One region of the Arthrobacter sp. NPDC080031 genome, then DNA from elsewhere that is predicted to be linked to it. Evidence: predicted binding sites of a transcription regulator. Region 1 holds the regulator's gene; the other holds the start of a gene.
The links. Region 1 encodes HrcA, which represses chaperone genes, less so after heat shock. Its sites were predicted from a motif close to TTNGCACTCGNNNNNNNCGAGTGCNAA; they were not measured.

Region 1 (9,280 bases):
CCTTGAGCTGCAGTGCCTGAACGGCTTTGGCCATCGCGAGGTACGTCTTGCCGGTGCCTGCAGGGCCGATCCCGAAGATGACGGTGTTGTCGTCGATGGCGTCGACATAGTTCTTCTGGTTGAGCGTCTTGGGGCGGATGGTGCGCCCGCGGCTCGAAAGGATGTTGTGGGTCAGCACTTCCACGGGGTTTTGCAGCGACTGGCTGCGCAACAAGGACACAAGCTGCTGCAGCACGTCCGGGGTGATGACCGTCCCCTTGCCGACCAGGCCGCGGACTTCTTCCAGAAGCCGCATGATCCGGGGAACATCGCTTGACGGTCCGCTGAAGGAAAGCTCGTTGCCGCGCACATGGAAGTCGACGCCGGGGAACTGCGCTTCGATGTAGCGCAACGCCTCGTCATGGCTGCCAAGGGTCTGAACCATCTGATCCGAGTTGTCGAAGATGACAACTTCCGTCCGGGCGCCCGGGACAGAGTGCGGGAACTCGGCCGGACCTGTGTCAACGCTGCCGGCCTTGGGCCGCCCGTTCAATGATTCTGTCATAGTGCTGGCCTTGCGGCCTGTGCTCCTCCGGCTTGGTGATGTCCATCGATTTTCTCCGATGTCCGTCTGCTGGATGGGCGCAGGATCGCGGGCCTCGGATGCATTCAATCCTACGCCAGCCAGTCCCGGGGGTGGTTCCGGACCGTGCCCGGCGGGCTGCGGACGGCCGATCGGCGCCGCTTTGGTATCAACTCGGCATCGACCTCGTATCAATCGCATTGCAGTTGCCCGCCGGAGCATCGAAACGCCAGCCGGGGCCCATGGGACTATGACAAGCTGATTCATGGGCAAAAATGCCCCGGCGCCCGGCCCCCGGGCGCATGACTCCCCCGCACCACAGCGGCCGAACACGAGCAGGAATCCACCATCACCAGGCCAGCCGGGATTTCACACGGCACACGCATCCGGAAACGTTCCGCCATGCTTGTGACCGCCCTGACGGCTGCCTTGTTCCTGTCGGGTTGCATTGCCGACCGCACCGTACAGGGATCCACGACGGCGGTCCCCGCCCCGACAGCTGCGCTGCAGACGGCCCCGGACAGCAATGCTCCGCTCGAAACAACCCAGGCCTCAAACAAGATCCCCGTGTATTGGATCGGGCGCAGCGACACGGACACCTTCCTGTACCGCGAGTTCCGTGACAACCCGGGCAATGAGAACCCCATCACCACGGCCCTGCGGATCATGATGTCCCAGAAGCCGCTGGATCACGATTTCTTCACTCCGTGGCAGAACCCGGGCAGCCTGGCGACCTCCATTTCCGGTAAGAACGTGGTCACTGTCGATGTTTCCCGCGACGCGTTCAATTCCAATCTCGACGCCGGGACGGCCCAGCGGGCGGTCCAGGAACTCGTCTACACCGCTACCGCTGCGGCCGCGAGTTCAGGCCTGATCGATTCCGGACAGCAGATCAAAGTGACCATCCTCGTGGACGGACACACGGACTACATGGCATTCGGACAGGTCAAACTCGGCGATCCGATGGTCCGCGACGCATCCATGGTTGCACCCGTGTGGATCATCGACCCGCAGGAGGATCTGACCTTGCTTGCCGGTCCGGTCAAGTTCAACGGCCGGAGCACGGATCCCTCGAAGAAACTGCACTGGCAAATCCTTCGGGAGAATTCAAACGGCGATAAGTCGTCCTACCTCACCGGGCAGACCACGGCTTCGACCGTTCCGGGACAAGGCGGGGTCTTCAGCTTCACAGTGGGGCTCGGAGCGGGCCGCTATGAACTGCGGGTTTCCTTGGTGGGACCCAACGACGCGGACGTCGCGACGGATACCCGGAGTTTCAACGTTCGCTAAGGCCGATCGCTGGACAAGGACGTGCGCTGCGGGCTACCAGCGCCCCAGGATGTCGCTGGCCAGCACGACGGCGGCAGGACCTGCCGTCGAGGAGCGAAGCACGTGGTGGCCCAACAGGGCGGTGACGGCGCCGACGTCGCTGAGCTTCGTCACCTCGCGCGGTGAAATGCCGCCCTCCGGGCCGACGATGAGCAGGACTTCCCGTTCCGCTCCGGTATCCGCGTCGGAAACCTGGCCCTGCCACTTCTCCAGGACCTGCCGCAGGGGACGTTTCGCGTCCTCGTGCAGGATGATCGCCAGATCAGCCGCTGCAACCGCAGCAGCCAGGCCGGAGCCGTCGACGGCGGCACGCACCTCGGGAATCCACGCGCGCCGCGCCTGCTTGGCGGCTGCGGTGGCCACGGACTGCCACTTCGCGTGGGCTTTGGCGGCCCGGTCGCCCTTCCAACGGACGATCGAACGTTCGGCCTGCCAGGGCACGACGGCGTCGATCCCCAGTTCCGTTGCAGTCTCCACTGCAAGCTCGTCACGGTCGCCCTTCGCGAGGGCCTGGACCAGCACGAGCCGTACGGTTGGCTGCTGCTCCTCTTCGACCGCGGAGGCAAGGACTGTCAAGGTTCCCTGCCCGGATTCCGTCACAGTGCCCGTAAGCCGTCTGCCGGCACCGTCGGCGATATCGACGGCTTCGCCGATTTCCAGGCGCTTGACGGTGACAGCATGCCTGGCTTCGGCGCCGTCGAGCACGAAAGAATCACCAGGGCCCAGCCCGTCAAGCGTTCCGGCTGCTGTGAAGAATACGGGGTTGCTCACCGCTACAGGTTACCGAGCTTGTCCCGCAGCTTCGCGAACATACCGCCACTGGCCACAAGCTTGCCTTCGGTGAACTGCTCTCCGCGCAATTTGGCCAGTTGGCGAAGCAGGTCTTCCTGCGCGGCGTCGAGCTTGCTGGGGGTCTCAACGTGCAGGTGCACTTTGAGGTCTCCCCGGCCGTAGCCGCGGAGATGGGTGACGCCGAGTCCACGCAGCGTGATGACCTCGCCCGACTGGGTGCCGGACTTGACGTCGATTTCCTGGGGGCCGTCGAAAGTATCAAGCTGCATCTCGGTACCGAGTGACGCGGCAGTCATGGGAACGCTCAGCGTGGCGTGCAGGTCGTCGCCTTCACGTACGTAGGTGGGATCGTTGTTGACCCGGATCTCCACGTAGAGGTCGCCGGGAGGCCCGCCGGCAGGACCAGCCTCGCCTTGCGAAGACAACTGGATGCGCGTTCCGGTAGCGACGCCGCCTGGCACCTTGACGGTCAGCGAACGGCGGCTGCGGATGCGGCCCTGGCCGCCGCACTCATTGCAAGGATCCTTGATGATCGAGCCGAAACCTTCGCATGATCCACACGGTGCGGCAGTCATGACCTGGCCGAGAATCGAGCGGACTGCCCGCTGGACCTGGCCCGAGCCGCCACAAATGTCGCAGCGCTCCGGGTGGGTGCCCGGACGGCAGCATGAGCCCTCGCACGTGGGACAGACGACAGCGGTGTCCACCTCAAGCTTTTTGTTGACACCGAAGACCGCTTCGCGCAAGTCGATGCGCACGCTGATCAGGGCGTCCTGGCCGCGGCGCATGCGGGACGCGGGGCCCTGCATGCCGCCGCCTCCTCCGCCGAAGAAGGTATCGAAGATGTCCTGGAAGGCGAATCCCTGGCCCGCGTAGCCTCCGCCGAAACCGTTGTCGGTCCCGTTCTCGTTGCCGGTGGCGTCGTAGACGCGGCGCTTCTGGGGGTCGGAGAGGACCTCATATGCGTGGGTCACCGCCTTGAATTCCTCGGCAGCGCCGGCCCCCGGGTTCACATCCGGGTGCAGCTTGCGTGCGAGCTTGCGGTAGGCCTTCTTGATCTCCTCGCCGGTTGCTTCCGGCGAGACGCCCAGAACGTCATAGTGACTGCTCAAAGTCGGTATCTCTTCCTTGTTTACGGTTCCACTGCTTTTCTTGCGAGGCGGTTTCCAGCCGAGGCCGTCAGCCGCCCAGAATGCGGGAAAGGTAGCGTGCGACGGCACGGACGGCCGCCATGGTGTTGGGATAATCCATGCGGGTGGGTCCAAGAATGCCGATCTTGGCACTGCTGCCCGGACCGTAGCCCGTGGCAACCACCGAAGCCTCGGAGAGGCCGTCATAGGGGTTTTCGCGGCCGATGCTCACCGTGACGCCCCGGGGGTCCTCAGCCATGTCCGACAACAGCCGCAACATGACCACCTGCTCCTCGAGCGCTTCGAGGACCGGACCGATGCTCAGCGGGAAGTCCACGTTGGAGCGGGCCAGGTTTGCCGTGCCTGCCATGACCATGCGTTCGTCGCGGCTCCGCTCGGCGAGCCTTTCCAGGCCGTGGGCAAGGGCGCCCGCAAGGTTCCGAAGCGCGGGCGGACACAAGGCAACCACCGAGGGCAGGACTTGCGGCATGAGGTCGAGCTGGGAGCCGGCAATGCTCCCGAGGAATCGCGCCCGCAAAGCCATTAGCTCTTCGTCGGCAGCGTCTGTCGCCGCGTGCACAACGCCCTGTTCCACTTTGCCCGAATCGGCGATCAACACCACCAAGACTTGGCGCGGTGCCAAAAGGACAAACTCAATATGGCGGACACGCGCGCGGCTCAGGTGCGGATACTGGACGACGGCGACCTGGTTGGTCAGTTGGGAGAGCAGCCGGACGGTTCGCTCAAGGATGTCCTCGACGTCGTCGGGGCCCTCAAGCAACGAGTGGATGGCCCGGCGCTCGGCAGCCGAAAGCGGCTTGACCTCGGAAATACGGTCGACGAACAAGCGGTAGCCCTTGTCCGTGGGAATGCGGCCCGCACTCGTGTGTGGTGCTGCAATGAGGCCTTCTTCTTCCAAGAGAGCCATGTCATTGCGGATGGTTGCGCTCGACACTCCCAGATGGTGCCGTTCGACCAAGGCTTTGGAGCCGACGGGCTCGCGGGAGTGAACGTAGTCCTCCACGATGGCGCGCAACACTTCCAGCTTCCGTGGTTCGCTCACTGCCCACCTCCAATCAACATTTCAATAAATAATTAGCACTCAACATGCCCAAGTGCTAACAAGTCTAGTATGAGCCACCTCGTTGTTAGCATTGGTACCGCTCGCGGCGAACATGATTCCCGCGCGGTCCTGGGGAATCCCATGGACCGTGACCGATCCCCCTAGCGCAAAGTGGTGTGAAGACCGTGTCTTACGACAATTGGGGCCCGCAAGACCTCTCCTCGCCGGCCAAACGGCAACTGCCGGAGGTGCCCGTTGAACGCGGGATGGTTCTCGAGGACGTGCAGTCCGGTTGGGTCGGTGCCGTGACCAGGGTGGAGAAGTCCGGAGGCATGCACATTGTGGTGCTTGAGGATCGACGGGGAAAGGCCAAGTCATTCCGGCTCGGATTCGGATTCCTGCTGGAGGGACAAGCAGTGAAGCTCCTGCCGCCGGCGCCACGCGCGGCAGCCGCCAAGGGTGCGGCGCAAGCAGGCAGGACGGCTTCGGGATCCGTCCGCGTGGCCGGCCAGCGGGCCCAGGTCGCCAAGGCGAGCCGGATCTGGGTGGAAGGCAAGCACGACGCCGAGCTTGTGGAAAAGGTGTGGGGAGATGATCTCCGGGTGGAGGGCATCGTCGTCGAGCCCTTGCACGGTGTGGACGATCTCAAGGCGGCCATTGCCGCGTTCTCCCCCGGCCCTGGCCGGCGGCTCGGAATCCTGGTGGACCATTTGGTACCGGATTCAAAGGAGTCGCGGATCGCTGCAGACGCCATGACGCTGCCGGGCGCCGCGGGAAACGTACTGATCGTTGGACACCCCTATGTGGACGTCTGGCAGGCCATCCGCCCCAAGGTGTTGGGGATCGAGCAATGGCCAACCATCGCCCGCGGCACGGATTGGAAGACCGGAATCCTGAGGTCGTTCGGCTGGCCGCATGAGACAGCCGAAGACGTCGGACTTGGCTGGCAGAAGCTTCTGGGCGCTGTCCACAGCTACGCCGATTTGGAGGCCTCTTTGCTGGGTCGCGTGGAGGAAGTGATCGATTTCCTGACCGTTCCGTGAGGATTGCCTGCTCCCGGGCACAAGAGTTGGTCGGCTGATCGCGTGCCGAGCAAGTATTCTGGGACAGCAACACCGCACCGATAGATACTCGAAGGAAGATACTGTGGCAGACAACGCTCCTGACGATCGGGATGGCACCTCGGGCCAGTCCCAGTACCACGGCGTTCCTGCCAACGCGCTGCCCTTGACCGCATCGGAGGACCGGCAGTGGGCAACCCTGGCGCACTTCGGCGGGATCCTTGGCTGCGTGCCTTCGCTTCTGATCTACCTGATTTTCCGCGAACGTGGCCCGTTCACCGCACAGGAATCCAAGGAAGCCCTCAACTTCACTTTGCCTCCGACGATTGCGGCAGTGCTCGCCAACATCCTCGTCTTGCTTCCGGTGGTCGGAAACCTCTTCGCCGTCCTTGCCACGGCAATCTGGGTCGCAGTGACCTGCTTCTCGGTGTCGGCCGGAATCCGGGTCAACCACGGACAGCCGCACCGCTACCGCTTCAACCTGCGCTGGATCAAGTAGCCGGTCTTCGCAGGTGCCTGTGCCGGTTGGTGCGTCTGCCGTTAGCGCGGGGCGCTAGTCCGGAAGGATCCGGCGGACCACGGCATCCGCGAGTAGCCGGCCTTTGAGTGTCAGGATCAACCGTCCTTGAAAGGCCGCTCCAGGCTCAACCAGGCCGTCGGCAATGAGGCCTGCGACGGCGTGGCGGCCCACCTTGTCGAGGGCGTCGACCTGAAGCCCGGTGCCGAGGCGCGCCTCGAGCATGATGCGTTCCACTTCCCGGGTTCCGGCGTCGAGCGTTTCGCGTCCGGCGGCGGGCGACACCCCGCTACCGAGCCTGTTGGCATAGGCGGTGGGGTGTTTGACGTTCCACCAGCGGACGCCGCCCATGTGGGAGTGCGCACCGGGTCCGATGCCCCACCAATCGTCTCCCCGCCAGTAGGCGAGGTTGTGTTTGCACGCCTGTTCGGGCGTGCGGGACCAATTGCTGACCTCGTACCAGTCCAGTCCGGCGGCGCTGATCAGCTGGTCGGCGAGTTCGTACTTGGCGGCGTGGTCGTCGTCGTCGATTCCCGGAACTTCTCCGCGCCGGATCTGTGCCGCCAGCTTGGTGCCTTCTTCCACGATCAGCGCATAGGCGCTGATGTGGTCCGGCCCGTAGGACAGGGCAGTCTCCAGGGAAGTCTGCCAATCAGCCATGGACTCGCCGGGAGTGCCGTAGATGAGATCGAGGCTCACGGCGAGGCCGGCGTCGCGCGCCCACTGGACCACCAAGGGGACCCGGCTGGGAGTGTGCGTACGGTCCAGGACCTTGAGCACGTGAGGGACCGCCGACTGCATGCCGAAGGAAATCCGCGTAAAGCCGGCGTCGGCCAACAGGTGGAGGGACTCCGGCGTCACGGAGTCCGGGTTCGCTTCAGTGGTGACTTCGGCTCCCGATTCCAGGCCCCAGTGCCCGACGGCGGCAGTCAAGATGCGTGCGAGATCTTCAGCCGGCAGCAGGGTCGGTGTGCCACCGCCGAAGAACACCGTGCTCAGGGGCCGCTGCGGCAGACCGGAGGCTTCCATGGCCCGGACGGCGAACTCCACTTCCGAAATGGCAGTAGACGCGTAGGCGTCCTGGGAGGCACCGCCGCCCAGCTCGGTGGCGGTGTAGGTGTTGAAATCGCAGTAACCGCAACGCACGGCACAGAACGGTATGTGGACGTACAGCCCAAACTTGCGTGAACTGACGCCGTCGAGCACCTGCGGCGGCAAGAGGCCATCCGCAGGTGCAGGATCCCCGAGGGGAAGAACGCTAGGCACCGGGTTACTTCCTGGCCTTGTCCTTGGATTCGTCGGTGGTCAGGGCTGCGATGAACGCTTCCTGTGGAACCTCCACGCGGCCCACCATCTTCATGCGCTTCTTGCCTTCCTTCTGCTTTTCCAGAAGTTTGCGCTTACGGGTGATGTCACCGCCGTAGCACTTGGCAAGGACGTCCTTGCGGATGGCGCGGATGCTCTCACGGGCAATGATCCGCGAGCCGATGGCCGCCTGGATCGGCACCTCGAACTGCTGGCGGGGAATGAGTTCGCGCAGCTTGCTCGTCATCATGACGCCGTAGGCGTAGGCCTTGTCGCGGTGCGTGATGGCGCTGAAAGCGTCAACCTGCTCACCCTGGAGCATGATGTCCACCTTGACCAGGTCGGCAACCTGCTCGCCGTCGGCCTTCCAGTCCAGCGAACCGTAGCCGCGCGTCTTGGACTTGAGGATGTCGAAGAAGTCGAAGACGATCTCGGCCAGCGGCAGCCGATACCGGATTTCCACGCGGTCTTCGGAGAGGTAGTCCATGCCGCCCATGACGCCGCGGCGGCTCTGGCACAGCTCCATGATGGCGCCCACAAACTCATTCGGCGCAAGGATGGTGGCGGACACCATCGGTTCGCGGACCTCGGCGATCTTGCCGGTGGGGTATTCGCTCGGGTTGGTGACGTGCAGGACCCTTTTGTCCTCCAGCGTGACCTCGTACTCAACGTTGGGAGCGGTGGAGATGAGGTCGAGGTTGTACTCGCGCTCAAGGCGCTCACGGGTGATTTCCAGGTGCAGCAGGCCAAGGAACCCCACACGGAAACCGAATCCCAGGGCGGCAGAGGTCTCGGGTTCGTAAACGAGCGCTGCGTCGTTGAGCATCAGCTTCTCGAGGGCATCACGGAGCACGGGATAGTCCGTGCCGTCCAAGGGGTACAAGCCGGAGAAGACCATGGGTTTGGCGTCGGCATAACCGGCGAGGGATTGCGAAGCGGGCTTGGCCAGGTTGGTCACGGTGTCGCCGACCTTCGACTGGCGGACGTCCTTCACGCCGGTGATCAAGTAGCCTACTTCGCCGACGCCCAGCCCCTTGGAAGGGGTAGGTTCCGGAGAGCTGACACCGATTTCCAGGAGTTCGTGGGTGGCACGGGTGGACATCATCTGGATCCGCTCGCGCGGGTGCAGCATCCCGTCCACCACGCGGACGTAGGTGACCACGCCGCGATATGTGTCATACACGGAGTCGAAGATCATGGCGCGGGCCGGTGCGTCGGGGTCGCCGACAGGGGCTGGAAGATCGCGGACGATCTTGTCCAGCAGGGCCTCCACGCCAACACCGGTCTTGCCGGATACCCGAAGCACGTCCTCGGGGTCGCCGCCGATCAGGTTGGCGAGTTCGGCCGCGTACTTTTCGGGCTGCGCGGCCGGGAGGTCGATCTTGTTGAGCACCGGGATAATGGTGAGGTTGTTTTCCATCGCCAGGTAGAGGTTGGCCAGCGTCTGTGCCTCGATGCCTTGTGCGGCGTCCACCAAGAGGACTGCACCTTCACAGGCCGCGAGGGAACGGGAAACCTCAT
Region 2 (13,502 bases), on a different contig from region 1:
GAACCACCCCGGCTTGCAGTTCATGAGCGTCTTCGTCGATAACATCCGCTGGAATGTCACCGGCCACTTGGATGTGGTGGCCATGATTCCGCAGTATGTATGGCGCAACCCAAACAATCCACAGCGCGACAGCAATGACCAATATCACCGAGCTGCTGAGAGGGAAGTCCACAATCAAAACCGTAGAAGCAAATACGCAGAGGCCACCGCATTGCCCGCGGTGTGTCGTCGGAGAGTCGGCAAATCAGTGGATTTACCGACTCTCTTCACCCAAACGGACTAGTTTGCTCCGCGTCTCAGCCAAGCAGCCAGCAAGCCCCCGGGGACCTCCTCCGAAGTCAACGCAAAGCTTCGATGGTCGGCCCACTCTCCGTTGATGTGGAGGAAACGCTCACGGCGGCCTTCGTCCCGGAATCCCAGCTTCTCAACAACCCGCAGGCTCGGCCCGTTCTCGGGCCTGATGTTGATCTCCATCCGGTGCAGTCCGAGTGCCCCAAAACAATGGTCAGTCGCCATGGCAACCGCAGTTGGAGCAATTCCGCGACCGGCCCGAGCCTGGTCGACCCAATAGCCAAGCGTGGCAGTCATCGCCGACCCCCACATAATCGAGGAAACCGTCAGCTGCCCGACGATCCTGGGCTCCGCGAACCCTGGAGTGCGCTCCGTGATCACAAACGGAAGGGCACTCGCTTGACGAGCCTGCGCGTTAAGGGAAGCCACCATCTGCCGGTAGTTCGGTAGTCGGCCACCAGGTGCGGGGTTCGAGGCTTCCCAAGGCGCCAGCCAATCACTATTGCGCGAGCGGACCTCGGTCCATTCCTTCTTGTCCCGGTAGCGGATGGGACGCAAGATGAGGTCCCCGCTCTCCAGCGTCACCGGCCAAATGGCCGATCCCCACACGGGACCTACTTGCTGAGGCCGGCAGCAAAGCCCGGCAGCCACTCACGCAGACCGGGACCGAGGTCTTCGCTGTCGCACGCCAGCTGGACGCAGGCTTTGAGGTAGCTGAGCTTGTCCCCGGTATCGTAACGACGGCCGCGGAAGACCACTCCGTAGACGCCGCGACCTTCGCCCTGTCCTGCCGCGAGTACCTGAAGTGCATCCGTCAGTTGGATCTCTCCTCCGCGGCCCGGCTCGGTTTTCTCGAGGACGTCGAATACGGCGGGGTGAAGCACGTAGCGGCCAATCACGGCCAGGTTGGATGGAGCCTCGTCTGCGGCTGGCTTTTCCACAAGCTGCTTGATCCGGACGTAACCGTCTTCACCCATATCCTCGATATCCGCACAGCCATAGGCACTGATCTGGGAGGGGTCGACTTCGATGAGGGCAATAACGGATCCACCGGTTTTGTGCTGGACCTCGATCATGTCGCTGAGGAGCGTGTCCCGGGCGTCGATGAGGTCGTCACCGAGAAGAACCGCGAATGGTTCGTACCCGACGTGCTGCTTTGCTCGCAGCACTGCGTGCCCCAGCCCCTTGGGGTCGCCCTGGCGGACGTAGTGAATGTCGCCGAGGTTGCTGGTCGCCTGCACCGAGTCCAGCTTAGTCGTGTCTCCCTTGGCCTCCAGAGTCGCTTCCAAAGCCGGAACCCGGTCGAAGTGATCTTCCAACGCACGCTTGTTGCGGCCTGTGATCATAAGGATGTCGTTGAGTCCCACGCTCACGGCTTCTTCGACAACATATTGGATGGCCGGCTTGTCGACTACCGGGAGCATCTCTTTGGGCATGGCTTTTGTCGCAGGCAGAAACCGGGTGCCGAGCCCGGCAACAGGGATCACGGCCTTGCGGACGGCGCAGTTATTGGAAGTCACCGGACTAATCTAACGGAAGGAACTGGACAATGGGCAAAAGGGAACGTGCTGGACTGGAGAGAATCCACCGCTCTTTCGCCATCTTCGGAGCCGCACAGCCGCGAGAACTGGAGCAAAAGTGACTTTGAAAGACGATATCCGCCGGGACTGCCGCAAGCGCCGGCTCGCCTTGACCGGACAACAGCGTGCTGACGCTGGAACCGGGATCGCCCGCCACGGCCTCTCGTGGGCGGATGGGGTTGCCCGGGGGAAACCCTCGACTTTTGCGGCCTATGTCGGGGTGGCTGCAGAGCCGCCAACGCTGCCCTTGCTTGCGGCGCTCCATGCCGCCGGGCACAGGATCCTTCTTCCCGTCTGTGAACCGGAACGACGTCTGAGCTGGGTCTATTGGATACCAGAGACGCCATTTGTCCGCTCGAAGTACGCCCCGATTGATGAGCCCGTGGGCGAGCGATTCGACAGCGACGTCATCAAGGATGCGGCTGGGATCTTCCTCCCGGCCACCGCCGTCGATGGAGGCGGAAACCGTATCGGTCAAGGGGGCGGCTACTACGACCGGCTCCTCGACAAGCTCGACGCCGACGGGCAGCGTCCGCCGACTGTCGCCGTTGTATATGACCACGAAGTGCTGCCCGCGGGGACGATCCCGGCCGAACCGTTCGACAAACCCGTGGCGGAGGCGCTGACCCCATATCGGATCGTCCGGCTGGCTCCGGTCGATTGATCGGGGGTTTCCGGCCTGTTTACTCGGTCACGTTCAGTGGTAGCGGCCCCGGCTCCGGATGATAGAATTAGCACTCAGGCCCCGGGACTGCTAATGGACGGAACAATCCGCCTTGGCAGCCCAGGACCTGTAGTTCGTCCCGGAGGAGGATCACAAGTGCCCACATATGCCTATGCCTGCAAAGACTGCGGACATGCCTTTGACATCGTTCAGGCTTTCACGGACACCTCCCTGTCCGACTGCCCTGAATGCGGGGGCTCGTTGCGCAAGAAGTTCAACAGCGTGGGCGTCGTCTTCAAGGGATCGGGTTTCTACCGCACGGACTCCCGGGACTCCAAAGGAAGCACCGTTTCGGCCGCTCCAGCCCCAGCTGCGTCTCCGGCTCCAGCCTCGGTTCCGGCGGCTGCCGCGAGCTGAGTGCGGTTTCCGACTGCCCTCGGTTTTTCCACATAGCTCACCGATTTCCACATAGCGCAACCGGGCCCTGCCACGGGCCCGGGCGTCCGGTTAGCGTGGGCCCATGCCCGCAACCCCGAACGTATCCAAAGGCTCCACGTCTGCCGGACCTTCCTCGATTCCGCGCAACAGGCTCCTCGTGCCGGTCGACGGGGTCAGCACCCGCCGTCTTCACGCCGGTCCCTTCAAGGCTGGCCGGCGCCTGTGCGCTCCCGCGGGACACTCCAGGCCCCGCAGCTTCGGCAGCTGGCTAAACCGCAACCGCCGCCTAGCAGTGGCTCTGCTCCTATGCGTGGCGGTCGGGATCATCGTGCATCAACTGACTCCCCCTTCGGAGCAACGAGCCACGGTCCTGGCCGCCGCGCGGGATCTTCCTGCCGGGTCCACTTTGACGGATTCCGACCTCAAGCCACTCGACGTCCTTCCTGACGGAGTTCCGGCCGGCGCACTCACTTCCGGGGCTGGATATGGCGGGAAGCAGCTTGCCTCGCCCCTGAGGAAGGGGCAGATCCCCACAGACGCCCAACTCCTGGGACCGGGTCTGCTGACCGGTACCGCGCCCGCGACGGCGGTCGTTCCACTTCGCATGGCCGATCCCGCTTCAATTCAGCTCATCTCGCCGGGCCAGTTGGTCAACGTTGTTCTCACCGCAGCTGACGGATTTGGCGGGCCTGACAAGAAATCCGAGCTCCTGGCAGCTACGGTCCCGGTTTTGTGGACGTCCGCGCAAGGAGGCAAAGCCGGCCAATGGTTGGGCACGAACGAGGCGGACGGCCTTGTGGTTGTAGCTGCCACCCCGCAACAGGCCGAAATCCTCGCCGGAGCTTCGACCCGCGGGAAACTGTTCTTTGTACTCGTCAATCCCTCTGACAAACGGCAGATCCAGACCCAGGCCGGATAGTCACGACCATGATGGAACGTTCAGCCCCAGTGCGGGGGCCTTTGCTCCTTCAGCCAGGCATCGTGGTCGTAGCCAGGCTCATCACCCCAGCGGCGTGGATCATCTTCGGAGGCCTTCTTGGGCAGAATGCTCTCTCCCACATGCTTCCGCTCCGGCGCAGGCTTCACTTGTGTTTTCTCCTGCTCGCCCAACTTTGTGTCATCGCCTACTGCGTCGGAACCGGTGTCCGCGGAGTGCCTGGATTGAGTGCTTTTGCTTTCCGCCATTGCGCTTCCTTAGGGGATGGCCGGTCCCGAGCCAAGGCCTTGCGTACCGCCAAGGCCTTGCGTACCGCCAAGGCCGCCCGCGGCCTGATCCGGGTGACCGTCCAGTTCCAATTGTTCAACATCGATGTCCAGGAATCCATCCTGGACGGCACCGTACGAGGGTGCTACCGGCTTCTCCAGTCCCAGATAGGATCCGATGCGATCAGCGCAGGACGAGGGATCCGTGAATACTTCGATGGTCCACAGGGACATGTAACGCCAGCCAAGGCGTTCCAGGAGCTGGGGCCGGAGCCGGCTGCGCTCCCGGACGCTCATCCGGCGGTATCGTTCCGTGCCATCCGACTCGATGGCCACCGGTGTTGGCATCTCGGTGTCATCACGGCCTATGGTGTGCACCGGATCTGCCGCGACGGCGATGTCCAAGGCTCCGTCATAGTGGTGCCACACCCGGGCTCCACGGGCACGGAGTCGCTCACCCAGATCCGCTACCAACGGATCCTCTCCGAGCGCTTGCTCGCTGGCCGCGGCCCTGGTGGCTGGTGTTCCCAGATCCGAATTCCCGGACAGTTCACGGTCAAGGAGTTCATGGAACTCAACGGCGCCGTGAGCCAACCTGTCCAGATCGAGGTCCTCCGGACGGAAGCAGCTTAGGACGTGCAACGATCTCCGGGCGCGGGTCATTGCCAAGGCAAACTTGTTTCGGCCGCCTTCGACGGACAGGGGTCCGAAACTGTGCAGCGCCCGGCCATGCGGAGTGCGCCCAAACCCCAGGGAGAAGATGATGTGGTCGCGGACAAGTCCTTGCGCGCGCTCCAAATCCACCACGCGGAAGGACTCTGCACCGGCGTTGAAGAAACCCGACAACAGCGGATAGTTAGGAAGCTGGAGCCTGATGGCTTCGCCGATCCTCGCCGCGTGGCGCAGGCTTGCGGTGACCACGGCGAGCGAGGTCCGCGGCCTAAGGCTGGCGTGTTCAAACACCAGATCAACCACGCGGTTCACTTCAGCAGCGACCGATTCAACACCTTCGTGATCCGCCCCGGGCAGGCCGGTACCATCCGGAATGTACTCAACTACTACCGAGCGGTCCAACCCTGTTACAGATTGGCCGTCCGGCAGCCGGCGCAGGCCACCGTTGTAGTAGTTCTTGCTCAGCTGGAGCAAGAGATCTTCGTCAATCGCCCGGTACACCCAGTTCAACTGCCACGTGGGCAGGACCCGGGCCAAGGCACTGAAAGCACTGTCTACGGTCTCTTGGCTGGCGGCACCGGCCATGGGAGGTTCCACGGCAACACTGAAGGTGCGGGCATTGGCGATCTTCGAGTCGCCAAAGGCAACCACTTGCCGGGCCCGGGCGATCGCCGGCAGCACGGCCTGCAAAGATGTGCTCTCAGCGTCGAGAATCACCACCGCATCGAACTTCTGCTCTGCAGGCAAGAGGCCGGTCAGCAAGTACGGACTGATGGACCACACGGGAACCAAGCGGGAAACAAGGGCTGGCGCCTGGGCGCTGAGCGCCGAGAGGGTGACGCGGCCGTCCTTGATCAGGTTCCTCAGGAGCTCAGATTGGCGGGGATGTTCAGCGATTCCAGCACGCCACATTTCGGCGAGTTTCCAGCGCAGCCGGGCGGCTCCGCTGGCGATGTGCGCGTGGTCCGCGAGGCGGTACTCCGCTTCGAGACGGCGGAGGGAATCGCCGTCGGACATGGCGAGGTAGTCGTCACCGCTGATCATCGCCTCCAGGGCGGACTGCCACCAGGCAAGGTCCAGTTCCGCGGCAACGGATTCAGCAGGCACTTCGCGTTCAGCCAAGTCAGCGAGAAGCTCGGCGAGTCCATGCTCGCGCATATTCTCCACCAGAAGCGTGCGCTCCGGGAGCGTTTCCAGGGTTCCCGTGTCGGCCACAAGGCGCTCAAGACGCTGCATGAGATCTTCGTAGCGGGTCGCGTGGAGGTCGCCGCCGCCGGCAGTGTGTTTCAGGAAATCGCCCAGACGGCGGAGATCCCGGTCCAGTTCGCGGTAGCTGGCGCCCAGGTCCGCCAGCCCGGAGGGCACTGCCGGATGGCGCTGTGTGGTCGCGTACTCTGCCCACAGTGCCCGCTGTTCCTGAACGAGCACCAAGGAGCTGTGCAGATCCGCAATGTGGACACCGGGCCGGACGTACTCCTTTGCCACGCGACGCAAGCGGGAGCGCTGCATCGAGGGCATCTCCACTGCCCGCTCACGACGCCAGGCGGAGGTGGCGGTCGCCGAAATCAGATCGTGGACTGGCCGGTCAAAAATATCCGGGGTGAATTTGTCCAGGCTTTCCCGCACCGCCATCAAAAGCTCAAGCTGGGCGCCCCATTCTGCGAAGTTCGCCCCAAGCCGGATTTCGGAGTGCTCCGCAACCTGGTTCATCCGCTCCCGCAACCGGGGAAGCTGTTCGGCGGCACTGCTGGCCAGTTGCTGGGCTTCCTCCGTCTCCTTGCGGGTGACCAGGCGTGCCCCGTACCAGGGGCTCGACGTCGATGCACGGCTGAAGCTGCCAAGCTCGGCAGCGCGTCGGAGTCTTTCAGCCAGCTCAGCGCGGTCTTTGATATTGTCCAGCACGCTGCGCTTCAAGCGCACGGTCGTGGCCGGGGCAGGCTGGATCGAGGTCAGCTCCGCGAGCGACTGCATTGCCTGATAGGGCGAGCATCCCCAGCGCTGGCGTACATTGTGCAAAGACGCGACATGGTCCATGAGGGCATGGCGGTGCTCGGTCAGGGTCTTGTGGAGATTCGCAAGTTGCGGCTCCAGCGACTTTTCGTTGCGGATGATCGCGCTGACCAGCTGGCCCTTGAGCTGCTGGGGCGTGGCACCGTTGCCCGGCCTGAACAGCATCGATTCAAGGCCCAGGGCTTCAAAATGGGCCGCCAGACCGTTGAGGCTCGCCCGCCGGTCGCCCACGACAAGCACCGATTTTCCCTCATTGACGAGGGCGCCGATGGCATTGATCGCCGTCTGGGTCTGGCCGCTGCCTGGCGGGGTGCTCACCACCAGCGAATCGCCTGCCCGCACGGCATCCACCACGTACTGCTGATCCGGGTCCGCATCCAGGAGCAGCGACTCTTCGGCGGGGTCGCGCTCGTCGAGGTTCGGGAACCGTCCGGACTTGATGGGTTCGGGTTCCACATCCCCGCCGTTGGCCGCTTCGAACAGGGAGGCCACGACGCTGCTGTTCTCGTTGATCCAGGGGTCTTCCAAGTTCCCGGACAGATCCGCCAACGTCGTGATGAGGAGATTGGGGGTTACCTCGGCACCGTGGATCGGTTGCACCAACGTGGCCAGTCGGTCAAGTACCGGCTGTGGATCAAGGCGCGCGGTGTTGTACGCCATACGGCTCACGGCGTTGACGTCAAAGACAATGCCATGGACTGTCTTCAAGTGCCGGACCAACGCGGGGTTGATGCCCGCCTGCTCGGTGAGTTGCAGCTCGTAGTCATCTTCGCCCGGCCGCGCCGTGAGTGAGATGGCGGCCAACATAACAGGGGCTGAGACTCGTTGGGGTTTTCCTCCGACCGCCGACGTCCACACGACCGTGCCGCAGGACAGATAACCGGCGTCGATCCCCCGGTCGTTTCCCAATTCGAAAATCTTGGAGCGAAGGTTCCTGGCGGCACGCGCGGCAACAAGATACTGCTGGCGATCCCGGATCAGGGTGGAAAGCCGGGTTCGACGCCCGGCGAGGAGCTGTGCCAAGCCTGAGGGGTGGCCGTTGCTCAGGTCTATCGACCCTTCCGGCGTCTTGACGAAACGCAGCATCGTGTCTGCACCAGTCACGGGCTTGAGCCCGGACAGCCATTTCCGGAGCTCCAGGGAGCTCTCTTCGTGGCTTTGACCTACTGACACCGCTGCCTTCTTTTCTGTGATAGCTCGAGACGACTTGGACCAAATCGGCATACTTTCGAGGGTAGCGGGAATCGACCGGCAGTCCGCACCGCAACACTGGTGGAAAGGCAAATTACCCCTGATTTCAGGGGAAATACAAAGTGACCGGCCCCTGGAGCAGGGGCCGGTCACTCAGAATGCTATTCCCACTCGATGGTTCCCGGCGGCTTGCTGGTGACATCAAGTACCACGCGGTTGACCCCGTCAACCTCGTTGGTGATCCTGTTGGAGATCCGGGCGAGGAGGTCATACGGGAGCCTCGACCAGTCGGCCGTCATGGCGTCCTCGGAGGAAACGGGACGCAGCACGATCGGGTGTCCGTAGGTGCGCCCGTCGCCCTGCACGCCAACGCTGCGGACGTCGGCCAGCAATACCACAGGCATCTGCCAGACGTCGTTGTCGAGTCCGGCTGCAGTGAGTTCGGCCCGCGCGATGGCGTCTGCCTTGCGAAGCAGGTCGAGTCGTTCCCTGTTCACTTCCCCGACAATGCGGATACCCAGGCCGGGTCCGGGGAACGGCTGGCGACCGACGATTTCCTGCGGCAAACCGAGCTGTGCGCCCACGGCACGAACCTCGTCCTTGAACAAGGCGCGGAGCGGTTCAACGAGTTCGAACTGCAGGTCCTCGGGCAGTCCGCCCACGTTGTGGTGGCTCTTGATGTTCGCGGCACCTTCGCCGCCGCCGGATTCGACGACGTCCGGGTACAGGGTGCCCTGCACGAGGAACTTGATGCTCTCGCCTTCGGAGGCAGCTTCGGCGATGATGGCCCGTTCTGCTTCCTCAAACGCACGGATGAACTCGCGGCCGATGATCTTACGCTTGGTCTCGGGATCGCTGACCCCGGCCAGGGCGGAGAGGAATCGCTCCTGCTCGTTGGCGACATAGAGTTTGACCCCGGTTGCCGCAACGAAGTCACGCTCGACCTGTTCGGCTTCGCCTTCGCGCAGCAAGCCGTGGTCCACGAATACACAGGTCAGTTGATCGCCCACGGCGCGCTGCACGAGGGCTGCGGCGACGGCCGAGTCGACGCCGCCGGAGAGGCCGCAGATGACCTTGGCGTCACCGATCTGCCGGCGGATCCGGTCCACCTGCTCTTCGAGGATGTTGCCGGTGGTCCAGTTCGGCTTCAGGCCGGCTCCGTTGAAAAGGAAGTTCTCCAGAACCTGCTGGCCGTGGACAGAGTGCTTTACTTCCGGGTGCCACTGCACGCCGTAGAGATGCTTCTCTTCGTTCGCGAAAGCAGCCACAGGTGCGCCTGCGGTGGTCGCGAGGACCTCGAAGCCTTCAGGAGCCTCATGAACGGAGTCTCCATGGCTCATCCAGGTGTTCTGGGAGTCCGGGACGCCCGCAAGGATGGAGCGCGGTCCGCCAACGGTGGTGGCCTCGGTTGCGCCATACTCCCGCAAACCGGTCTGCGCGACCTTCCCGCCGAGCGCGTTCGCCATCGCCTGGAAGCCGTAGCAAATACCGAAGACCGGGACGCCGGCCTCGAAAAGGTCCGCGCCAACCTTGGGGGCACCCGCGGCATAAACGCTTGACGGTCCGCCGGAGAGGATGATCGCTGCCGGGTTCTTGGCCAGAAGCTGCTCGGTGGTGAACGTGTGCGGAACAATTTCCGAGTACACATTCGCTTCACGGACGCGGCGGGCAATCAGCTGCGCGTACTGGGCACCGTAGTCAACAACCAGCACCGGCTTCTGGGAAGTCTGAGCTTCAGAACTGAAGGGTGCGGTGGGAGTAGTCACCGTAACAGCCTACTTTGCCGGGATGCCCCGGTGCACCTTGAAGCCGGTCGTGAAGCCCGGAAATCAGCCCGGAAACTGTCCGACGTTAGCGATCTCACAATGCGCGCCGGGGCACGCCCGTCAGTAGCGCTTGGAAGCCTGCGGATTCGCGGCGAGTTCCATCTCTACTTCCGAGTGGAACTTCTTCTCCACGATGAAGGACATGAGAGGGACAACGCCGCCCAAGGCGAGCAGGATGAGCTTCGTGAACGGCCAGCGCATGAGCGACCACAACCGGAAGTCCGAGATGAGGTACAGCACATACATCCAGCCATGGACGATCAGGACGCCCACGGAGACGTTGACGCCGCCCAGGACCGCCTTGGACTCAGCGTCGGCGAATCCAAATCCGAACGGCTGACCAGTGATTGCATTGGTTCCGCCGGCGAAGAGATACACGCCGAACACATAGCGCGCGACGAGCTCGGCGCACAGGAGCAGCAGCATGGTGCCGGTGAGGTAGGCCATGACTTTATAGAACTTCAGGGCCGACCGGATCTGGGCCGTTGTTCCGCCGAAGCGGCGTTTCTTGGCCGCGCTTGGCTTTGCGGCAGATTCTCCGGACTGTTCGGGCTGGATGGCCGGTTTGGGCTCAATCATGGCTTTACCTGTTCTGGCTTGGTAATTGCTGGCAAATCGTCTGACGGGAATTCGTCCTCGGGCTCTTCCTCGTCGTCTTCGAGGGTGCGCCGGTAGTCATCGGCCACCATGCGCCACCAGATGTAGAGGGCGAATCCTGCAAAGACCACCCATTCCACGGAGTAGAAAAGGTTGAGCCAGTTGATCTGTTGGTTGGGGGGCTGGGCCGGGATATTCAAGGGCTTCAGCTGCGGTGGAAGTGCGAGTGTCTTGCCCGCCGATACTTCCGAGGTTGCGGCGATGAAGCCGGGATAGCTGGAGACTTCCCATGTGTTGATGAGTTCCGCGACGGAAACCGCAGACGCGCGGCCCGCTCCGGCGTCGACGTTTGGCACTGGTGCCTCGGACGGCAGGAGCCGTCCGGTCAGCTCAATGGTGCCCGACGGCGGCGGCCCGGCTTGGGCAGGATCGGCGACCCAGCCGCGGGCCACGGGGATCCAGGTCTTCGCGGAGGCGCCGACACCGTGCAGGACGGGGGCGCCGTCGACAGCAAACGCGGTCACTACCCAGTACCCTCTTTGCCCGGCGAGCAACCGGCCCTCCACCAGGACCTGCTTGGCGGGGTCGTAACTGCCCTTGGCGCTGACCATTTGGTCTGATGCCGAACCCGGAAAGAACGTTCCAGGCTGAAGTTGCCCGGTAAGCGGCTTGACTTGCTCCACCGCGGGGTCCTCAACCGGGACGTCGCTCTGGGTGGATCTGCCGAACTGCCACTGGCTGAGCAGCACAAAGACCCCGGAGAGCAGGAGCGCGAAGACAAGTCCTGCGATCCAGCGGGGCTTCAGAGCGGTTTTCAACACCCCTTAACCGTACTTCGTCAAGCTGTAGAACAGCTAAACGAAAGGCCTGCCCCCTAGTGGTCGAAGAACACCAGGCTGGAATTGATCAGTTCCGCGATGACTTCGGGATCGTGGGCGCGCCGCAGGGATTCCCTGAACGATTCCTTGGACAGCGAGCGGGCCAAGGTCGCGAGGACTTCCAAGTGGTCCGAGAATGAACTGGCGGGGGTGGCAATGAGCAGGACCAAGGTTGCCGGTCCGTCGCTGGCCCCGAAGTCCAAGGCGTGTCCGAACTTCGTGACACCAACAGCGATGGAAACCCGGGAGACAAACTCGCTGCGGGCATGCGGAAGGCCAATGCCGCCCGGCAACCCGGTGGCAAGTTGGTGCTCACGGGAGTTGACGACTTCGAGGAAGCCCTCAAGGTCCGTGATGCGCCCGGCAGCGTAGAGTCGTTCGGCGAGCTGGCCCGCGGCATCTGTTTTGTCGACCGCTTCCATCTCGAGGATGACGGTCTCCGGCGTCGTCAGTTCGGCATCATACGGGTCCAGTGGTTCCGCCAAGTCGTTTTCCCTCCAGTGTGCCCAGCCAACCCGGGCCGCTTAGCGGAGGGGGACGATATCATCGACACCCATGCGCGCAGCATCGGCCGATTCGTCGTCGGGCTGCTGTTGGCTGAGCCGTTCAGCTTCCACCCGGGCCAGGTAGTGCTTGATTTCGCTTTCCCGCTGCGCGTCGCTCCAGCCAAGAATTTCTCCCATCAGCTTAGCGACAACAGGGACCGCGGAAACACCTCTGTCCCACGACTCGATCGAGATACGCGTGCGCCGGGTCAGGACATCATGGACATGCCGTGCACCCTCATGGGTCGCGGCATACACGACCTCTGCTGAAAGATAGTCGTCTGCCCCCGGCAGCGGCTCGGCCATGGCCGGGTTGTCCTTGATGATGGCCAGCACTTCCGGGGTCATGGAGCCATAGCGGTTGAGCAAATGTTCCACCCTTGCGACGTGGATCCCGGCCTCATCAGCGGTTCTTGCCCGCCGGTTCCATGCGGCTTTGAACCCCTCGGCGCCTAGGAGCGGGATGGTATCGGTGCAGCTCGCGGGTACCCGCTCGTCCATGGCCCGGGTCGCTTCGTCCACGGCGTCCTTCGCCATGACCCGGTACGTGGTGAACTTTCCGCCCGCAACCACCACCAGGCCCGGAACGGGGTGCGCCACCACGTGTTCGCGCGAAAGTTTGGCGGTGGAGTCGCTCTCCCCCGCCAGCAGCGGACGGAGGCCCGCGTACACCCCCTCAACATCCTCACGGGTCAAGGGCCGCTTCAAGACCCGGTTGACGTGTTCAAGAACATAGTCGATGTCCTTCGAGGACGCGGCAGGATGCGCCTTGTCGAGCTTCCAGTCGGTGTCCGTCGTGCCGATGATCCAGTGCCGCCCCCAAGGGATGACGAACAGCACGGACTTTTCGGTCCTCAGGATCAATCCGACCGTGGACTGGAAGCGGTCGCGCGGGACCACAAGGTGTATGCCTTTGGAAGCTCGGACCTTGAGCTGGCCGCGATCCGTCACCATGGCCTGGGTCTCGTCCGTCCAGACTCCCGTGGCATTGACTACTTGCTTGGCGCGGACTTCGATGATGCTGCCGTCTTCCTGGTTTTCCACCTTCGCGCCCACCACGCGTTCGCCCTCGCGGACGAACGACACCACGCGCATCCTGTTCACGGCGTGCGCCCCGTAGTGTGCCGCAGTGCGGACGACGTTGACCACCAGCCTGGCGTCGTCGACCTGTGCATCGTAGTAGCGGATGGAGCCGACGAAGGCATCGCTCTTGAGGCTCGGCGCTGCCCTAAGTGTTCCGCGCCGGAAGAGGTGTTTGTGCATCGGCACACCGCGGCTGTGGCCGGACGTGAGGCCAAGCGTGTCATAGAGGAAGATCCCGGCACCAACGTAGGGCCGCTCCCAAAAACGCCGGGTCAGCGGGTACAGGAACGGGACCGGCCGGACAAGGTGGGGTGCGACCTGTTGGATCAGCAATCCGCGTTCCTGGAGAGCCTCCTGGACCAGCGCGAAGTCCAGCATTTCCAGGTACCGCAACCCCCCGTGAATCAGCTTCGAGGACCTGGACGAGGTTCCCGAAGCCCAGTCCCGGGCCTCGACGATGCCCACCGACAAGCCGCGGGTCACCGCGTCCAAAGCCGCGCCGGCCCCGACCACGCCTCCCCCGA

Region 2: a site for HrcA is predicted at 2,603-2,629, ahead of AB0323_RS15815 (FmdB family zinc ribbon protein). Genes of this name have one in related genera too.

Annotation. Positions count from the first base shown of each region.
Region 1 is NZ_JBFBLA010000002.1:216,269-225,548, forward strand. Features, by position in the region: gene AB0323_RS02840 (PhoH family protein) at 1-544, opposite strand, end outside; gene AB0323_RS02845 (GerMN domain-containing protein) at 965-1,852, shown strand; gene AB0323_RS02850 (16S rRNA (uracil(1498)-N(3))-methyltransferase) at 1,886-2,662, opposite strand; gene dnaJ (molecular chaperone DnaJ) at 2,665-3,795, opposite strand; gene hrcA (heat-inducible transcriptional repressor HrcA) at 3,863-4,876, opposite strand; gene AB0323_RS02865 (DUF3097 family protein) at 5,062-5,919, shown strand; gene AB0323_RS02870 (DUF4870 domain-containing protein) at 6,023-6,436, shown strand; gene hemW (radical SAM family heme chaperone HemW) at 6,491-7,720, opposite strand; gene lepA (translation elongation factor 4) at 7,725-9,280, opposite strand, start outside.
Region 2 is NZ_JBFBLA010000018.1:66,491-79,992, forward strand. Features, by position in the region: gene AB0323_RS15800 (GNAT family protein) at 280-900, opposite strand; gene galU (UTP--glucose-1-phosphate uridylyltransferase GalU) at 906-1,811, opposite strand; gene AB0323_RS15810 (5-formyltetrahydrofolate cyclo-ligase) at 1,930-2,535, shown strand; gene AB0323_RS15815 (FmdB family zinc ribbon protein) at 2,692-2,952, shown strand; gene AB0323_RS15820 (RcpC/CpaB family pilus assembly protein) at 3,056-3,892, shown strand; partial or broken gene AB0323_RS15825 (AAA family ATPase) at 3,913-8,082, opposite strand; gene guaA (glutamine-hydrolyzing GMP synthase) at 8,211-9,815, opposite strand; gene AB0323_RS15835 (DUF3817 domain-containing protein) at 9,936-10,454, opposite strand; gene AB0323_RS15840 (SURF1 family protein) at 10,451-11,293, opposite strand; gene AB0323_RS15845 (PTS sugar transporter subunit IIA) at 11,347-11,835, opposite strand; gene AB0323_RS15850 (glycerol-3-phosphate dehydrogenase/oxidase) at 11,875-13,502, opposite strand, start outside.